2 regions of the Peribacillus sp. TH16 genome follow, and region 2 is predicted to be linked to the other one. Evidence: a T-box and tRNA genes for the amino acid it is inferred to sense, from the RefSeq annotation. Region 2 holds a T-box; the other holds one or more tRNA genes.

Region 1 (3,425 bases), on a different contig from region 2:
TCGAATATTTTTCAAACCTTACCCCCGCGCAAATAGTTTTTTGTTACTATTATTAGAAAAATAGTCTCGATCAATACTAAGTAAACATATCCATAGTCTTTCCCCATATTGAAAAGAAGCCGGTGTCGTTAACGACACCCGCTTCTTAGAGTTTTGACTTATTTCTTTTTTTTGACTTATTTCTTTTAATAAAGAATTGCTAGTTGGTACGAATACTTTTTATCCTCTTCTGATTTTTACCTTACCTTCAAACATCTCAATAACACTTCCCAACCAGTGCCCGAGGCCCTTGTTTACTGTATCCTGAATTTTACTGTATAAGCGGTTACAATTTTGAGACCATAATTACTAACATTCCGGGTTCGTTCTTTATTATATTTTCTAAAAATTAATCAGAAATTCATTGATAAAAAAGTGATTTCTCCATGAGGAAAAACCACTTTTTTTGTCATATTATGTTTTAACGTTTTTCAATTACTTTTATCAATTCTCTTAAATAATCTGGAAGATCTGGAGGACGTCTGCTGGATACAAGATGTCCGTCTACTACAACAGCCTTATCTATCCATGTTGCCCCGGCATTCTCCATATCATCTCTAATACCAGGTGTACTCGTAACATTCTTCCCCTGCAAAATTTTAGCAGAGATTAAGACCCATCCTGCATGACAGATTTGTCCGATTGGCTTTTTACTTTTTTCCATGTTCTGGATAAGTGTAATCACTTCAGGAAAACGACGAATTTTATCAGGGGCCCAACCTCCTGGGACAAGGATGGCATCATATTCATCCGCTTTAATACTACTATATGCAAAATCTGATACAGCAGGCACACCATATTTTCCAATATATGTTTCATTCGCCTTTTCTCCAGCGAGGTGAACAATCGCTCCCTCTTCTTTTAAACGCAAGATTGGATACCAGAGCTCTAAATCTTCGAAATCATGGTGCACAAGACTGATAATTTTCTTTCCTACTAATCGCATGTAATCTCTCCTTCTTTATTAAAATACATGGTTCCCCTTCACTTACTTCCACATATATTGCCCTTTCCTGCTACCAGCTAATCTTTTAATATAACAATGAAAGTATCTATTTTTGCTACTCTGTTCCCATAGTTATTTTACCATTTAATTACCTTTTTAATATTTTCCTTGAAATTAAATTTTTAGTCTTTCATGATTTTTTCTCCGAAACTAGCATTTCCCCATACAGAAATTTACATTTTCAAATATCTATTATCGACACTGTTCCATTCTATTCTATGGACATAGAAAACCCCCGAACAAGATATTCGAGGGTAAGGTTTATACGTAACGATCTTCTTTGTATAGTAAAATGATAAAATAAAAAACGGCAAAAACATTGCTTAACAATGCTTCCGCCGTTCGGATGACCTGTGAGGGATTCGAACCCACGACCCCTTCCCTGTCAAGGAAGTGCTCTCCCACTGAGCTAACAAGTCGTATGTATTATTTAGCTTGTTCTATTACTTAAGTACATAATTTATTATAAGTTTTTTTAATAAAAAGTCAACGAATTATTTCAAAAAAATTTTATGTTTATCTTTCAAGGAATTTCTCTCCCAAAAATACGAACTAGTGTTCTTTTTTTATTTGCATAAAAAACATACGTTCGTATATAATAAAAGTAAGCTAAGGAGTGATAAAAAATGAAATATATTCTTCGTAAACATATGGAGGAAAATATTCCCTTAGAGATTATTTATCTCTCCGAACAAGGGAAGATTACCCAGCGGAAAATTCAGGTGCTTGAAATAAATCCAGGACATATTCGTGCCTATTGTTTTCTAAGGCAGACAAAACGAACATTTAAAATGGACAATATTCTTTCTGCCCGCCTTATTAAACCTAGGTATGATAGATCCGGATGAAAAATATGGTATTATTTCGTAAAAATTTAACCGATTAATTCTTCCTCTTCCTGAATGTCCTTTTCTTTCTCAGTTAATGATTCTTCTTCATCTCTAAGACGATGTGCTAATCTTGAAGCGGCACTCGCAGCAATACTTGCAACGATATCATCCAGGAATGTATGAACGACTCCTTCTTGCTTTTTATCCAGTTCGTGAATGACACCTATTTTATTTTTATCTAAATGTCCAAAGGTTGTTACAGCAATGCTTCCGTAGCCTAGAACTGCACCAAAGGCAATGGTTTCATCCACTCCGAACAAGCCTTCATCCGATTCAACAATTGATTGCAGCGGTTCTGATAACTTCTTTTGCTCAGCAAGTTTATCAAGCTCCACACCGACTAAAATAGCATGTTGAATTTCCCTTTTTAAAAGAACGCGCTCTACGCTGCGAATGCATTCCTCCAATTTCAAATCAGCTTTGTAAGGGAACTGCAATTCATATACAATTTCTGCAATGGCTTCCACACTGACACCACGTTCTATTAATGTTTGCTTAGCCGCTCTTGTTACTTCCCTGCTGTGTACGTGTACATCTGTCATTTCTCTGCCACCTCTTTTTTGTAATATTTTTCTATATCCTTTCATTATAGCATCTTATATTTTAAATTTTCAGAAAATAAAATGAAATTTTTCTATTTGAAATTCTTGTCACGAGAAAAAGATGCGAAGCTGTGATAAAATAGCCAAGTAAGTGGTTTTTCATTATTAATTATAGAGGTGCGGAAGAATGAGTTTACGTAAAGGCACGATAAAAGAGTACATGTTTAAAAGTGAAGCTTTAGCAGAAGAATTGGAGCTACTTGTTTACTTGCCTGCTAATTTTTCTCCACTATATAAATATTCGCTTGTCATTGCTCAGGATGGCCGTGATTACTTTCAGATGGGACGGATTGGTCGCGTAGCCGATGAACTATTAGGGAACGATGAAATTGAGAATATCATCGTCGTCGGTATTCCTTATAAAGATCGATTTGACCGCAGACGTAAATATCATCCAGATGGGGAACAGCACGTTGAATACATACGTTTTCTCGCCCATGAACTTGTTCCGTTTTTAGATGATGAATTCCCAACCTATCAAATGGGGCATGGTCGTGCTTTAATCGGTGACTCTCTTGGTGGCACTGTTTCTTTATTGGCTGCTCTTCAATATCCTCATACATTTGGGAAGTGCATCATGCAATCTCCTCTTGCAAATGAAGCAGTATTGGATGCCGTCCGTAATTTTGAGAATCCGCATCTCCTAGAACTTTATCATGTAATTGGGACCGAGGAAACCGATGTTCCCACGACAGATGGAAATCGGGCTAACTTTATAGAACCTAACCGGGAATTGCATAAATTATTAAACCAAAAAGGATTTCCTTGCTTCTATGAAGAATTTGAAGGTAATCATACCTGGAAGTATTGGCAGGCAGATTTAAAAAGAGCACTATTGGAAATGTTCTAACAAAACTAGAAACCCTTCTTTTAAGAAAGGTTTCTATA
Region 2 (3,425 bases):
TCATTAAAGCAAAACGGGATGCGTTCCAGATTTTGTTGGAGAAGTTCCAAACCGCTTCCACTTTTTCGGTGCTGTAACGAAGGTCCTGACCTGGTGAGCTGCCCGTTGATAAGAAGTAACGCAGGGAATCAGCACCGTATTGATCGATAACATCCATCGGATCGACTCCATTACCAAGCGATTTGCTCATCTTGCGTCCCTGTTCGTCACGAACAAGACCGTGAATCAGTACATCTTCAAAAGGACGTTCGCCCGTGAACTCAAGTGCTTGGAAAATCATCCGTGAAACCCAGAAGAAAATGATATCATAGCCTGTCACAAGTGCTCCGGTTGGATAGTATCGTTTGAAATCAACGCTATCTTTGTCTGGCCAGCCCATAGTTGAGAACGGCCATAAAGCAGAGCTGAACCACGTGTCCAAAACGTCTGTATCTTGTTCCCAGTTCTCAGCATCCGCAGGCTCTTCATGTCCTACATACACTTCGCCTGTTTCCTTATGATACCAAGCCGGAATGCGGTGGCCCCACCAAAGCTGACGGGAAATACACCAGTCGCGAATATTTTCCATCCAGTGCAGATACGTTTTTTCGAATCGATCTGGAACGAAATGAACTTTTTCATCATCAGACCCTTTTTGAAGCTCAACTGATGTATCCGCAAGAGGTTGCATTTTGACGAACCATTGAGTCGAAAGATATGGTTCAACAACAGCACCGCTTCGCTCTGAGTGACCAACTGAGTGAAGGTGATCTTCTATTTTAAAGAGTACTCCTTCATCCTGAAGGTCTTTGACGATTTGCTTACGGCACTCGAAGCGGTCCATACCTTCGTATTTACCGGCCTTTTCATTCATCGAACCGTCTTCATGCATGACAAGGATGCGCTCCAAATTGTGACGGTTCCCAATTTCAAAGTCATTCGGATCATGGGCAGGTGTAATTTTAACCGCACCAGAACCGAATTCCATATCCACATAATCATCACCGACAATCGGAATTTCTCGACCTGTAATTGGCAAGCGAACCATTTTACCGATTAAATGCTTATAACGGTCATCTTCAGGGTGTACGGCAACAGCAGAATCGCCAAGCATGGTTTCTGGGCGAGTTGTAGCTATTTCAATTTCACCTGATCCGTCAACTAATGGATATTTCATATGGTAAAATGCGCCCTGAACATCTTTGTAAATAACCTCGATATCAGATAACGCTGTTTTCGTTGATGGATCCCAGTTGATAATGTATTCCCCGCGATAAATCAAGCCTTTGTTATAAAGGGACACGAATACTTCACGTACCGCTTTAGAAAGCCCATCATCAAGCGTGAAGCGCTCACGTGTATAATCAAGACCAAGACCAAGCTTTGACCATTGTTCACGGATATGACTCGCATACTCCTCTTTCCATTTCCATGTTTCTTCTACAAACTTCTCACGGCCTAAGTCGTAACGGCTTACGCCTTCTGCACGAAGCTTTTGTTCAACTTTTGCTTGCGTAGCGATACCAGCATGGTCCATACCTGGCAACCATAAAACGTCATAGCCTTGCATCCGTTTCATGCGAGTTAATATATCTTGAAGTGTTGTATCCCAAGCATGGCCTAGGTGCAGCTTACCTGTTACGTTCGGCGGTGGAATGACAATCGTATATGGCTCTTTTTTGTCATCACCTTTTGTTTCAAAAAACTTTCCATCAAGCCACCACTTATAGCGGCCTTTCTCTATCGTCTGCGGATCATATTTAGTCGGCATCGAAATTTGGTTCTCTTCCATAATCATTTCCTCCTTTTAAGGGCATAAAAAAAACTTCCATCATCACAAAAGGACGAAGGAAGTTGTTCGCGGTGCCACCTTTTTTCCGAAAAAGAAAAGAATCTTCTTCGGCTCTCAAATGGGATAACGGCTCTTCACCGGCCATCGCTACTAAATAACTTTCACGAAAACTGCTCGCGGACGACTTCTGATGCTGCCAACTTAGAAACCTCTCACCAACGGTTCCCTCTCTGAAAAGCGCATTTCATCTTACTATTTCCGGTCTTTGCATTCATTTATATTCATATGTAAAATCACTAAACGCATATAGTATATAGTACAAAAAAAATAGGGCTCCAGTCAATCATCTTTCGAATACTTTCTTAAAGTATTCTCACTTTAGGCTATTAAGTCTTGCCATTCAGTCTTTTTCTTTATTCTATCCTCTAAGATAAGTTCCTGTGACGGCTTTCTCACCTTTTCCACCTCATACCCATAGAATATAAGAAGTCCTACAAAGGAAGGTAATAATATGAAACGAAAATATTCCCCTTATACTTTACCGCCTTGGATGAAAAAATTCCGCGGTGTTTGCCAGCAGTTCATTATCCCTTTTATAGTATTCCAAGGGTTGCGGACGCTGATTTTCCCTACTTTCTTCGATATGCTTCTGCTAATCGCATTTATTTTCTTAGCTATGTCTTTATATTTCGAATGGATTTAATTATTCCCCTACAGAAAAAAAATATACATGACTGGAGGTAATCCAATCATGTATATTTAGCTTGGGGGTGATTGCTCTTCTTTAACAGCTTCAGTATCCGCCTTTTTCTTCTGTTCAATATCTTCGATTTTCATCACCATATATTCAATATTCTTCAGGAGCCAAAATTGCCGCTGCAGTTGGGTTACATTATCTAGTTCTGTTCTATGGCCTCTGCCGTCCGAATAATTCTTCACTATATCTAGAGCCGATCCCGGAAAAGCAAGATAGCTTTGCATCAGCAGCAATTCTTCTTCTTTTAACGGGAAATAACGGAGATAGTTATATAGCCAATCGACACAGTCATCACATTGGACAGGATAGGTCCTCGCCGATTTGACTAGGAATGGGAGTAAATCGAAATGAGGCGGTGCCGTATTCGAATTCTCGAAATTAATAAAGTAACCATATCCACGTTCATCATAAACAAAATGCTTTAATGAGACCTTTCCATGCGTGACAACAGTCCGGATTTTTTCACTTTCCTTTGTTTTTTCATACCACGTTTCAAACTTCTTAATCGAGTACCTCAGTGCCTGTGATATATCTGTGAAAAAGGAACAAACCGTCATTTCAAATGGAGACATATACCATTTCTTTTCACAGCTATCAATATACTCATCCATAAAATCCTTCTCGTTATTCCAGGAATCCAATGTTCGCTCATAATGAGATTCTCGTTCCTCAATATCCACTACTATTTCTTTTACAGACAACGTATGCATCCGGGCAAGCTCCCTGAACATTTGCTTATGGCTTTCATCACGCTCTCCGTTTCTCTCGTTATTCAACCAGGGCATCAGGTAATACAAACGACCATTATGAAGAACCGCATAACGTTGATCCATCGTTTGATAAATGGGAACAATTCGGTTATACCCGCGATGATACAGTTTTTGAACATTTTTGATA

The links. A T-box is a leader RNA that pairs with one kind of tRNA and senses whether it is charged. The one in region 2 lies ahead of JFV29_RS20360 (valine--tRNA ligase), so its partner is inferred to be a tRNA-Val.
Region 1: it has a tRNA-Val gene. The T-box ahead of JFV29_RS20360 (valine--tRNA ligase) is inferred to sense a tRNA for this amino acid. The anticodon was not compared.

What each region holds. Positions count from the first base shown of each region.
Region 1 is NZ_JAEKEM010000002.1:1,285,842-1,289,266, forward strand. It holds gene JFV29_RS06160 (YhgE/Pip domain-containing protein) at 1-15, opposite strand, end outside; gene JFV29_RS06165 (type 1 glutamine amidotransferase domain-containing protein) at 461-985, opposite strand; tRNA gene JFV29_RS06170 (tRNA-Val) at 1,393-1,464, opposite strand; gene JFV29_RS06175 (hypothetical protein) at 1,672-1,893, shown strand; gene JFV29_RS06180 (phosphatidylglycerophosphatase A family protein) at 1,920-2,477, opposite strand; gene JFV29_RS06185 (alpha/beta hydrolase) at 2,665-3,387, shown strand.
Region 2 is NZ_JAEKEM010000009.1:1,306,603-1,310,027, forward strand. It holds gene JFV29_RS20360 (valine--tRNA ligase) at 1-1,771, opposite strand, end outside; T-box leader at 1,817-2,046, opposite strand; gene JFV29_RS20365 (hypothetical protein) at 2,283-2,474, shown strand; gene ysxE (spore coat protein YsxE) at 2,531-3,425, opposite strand, start outside.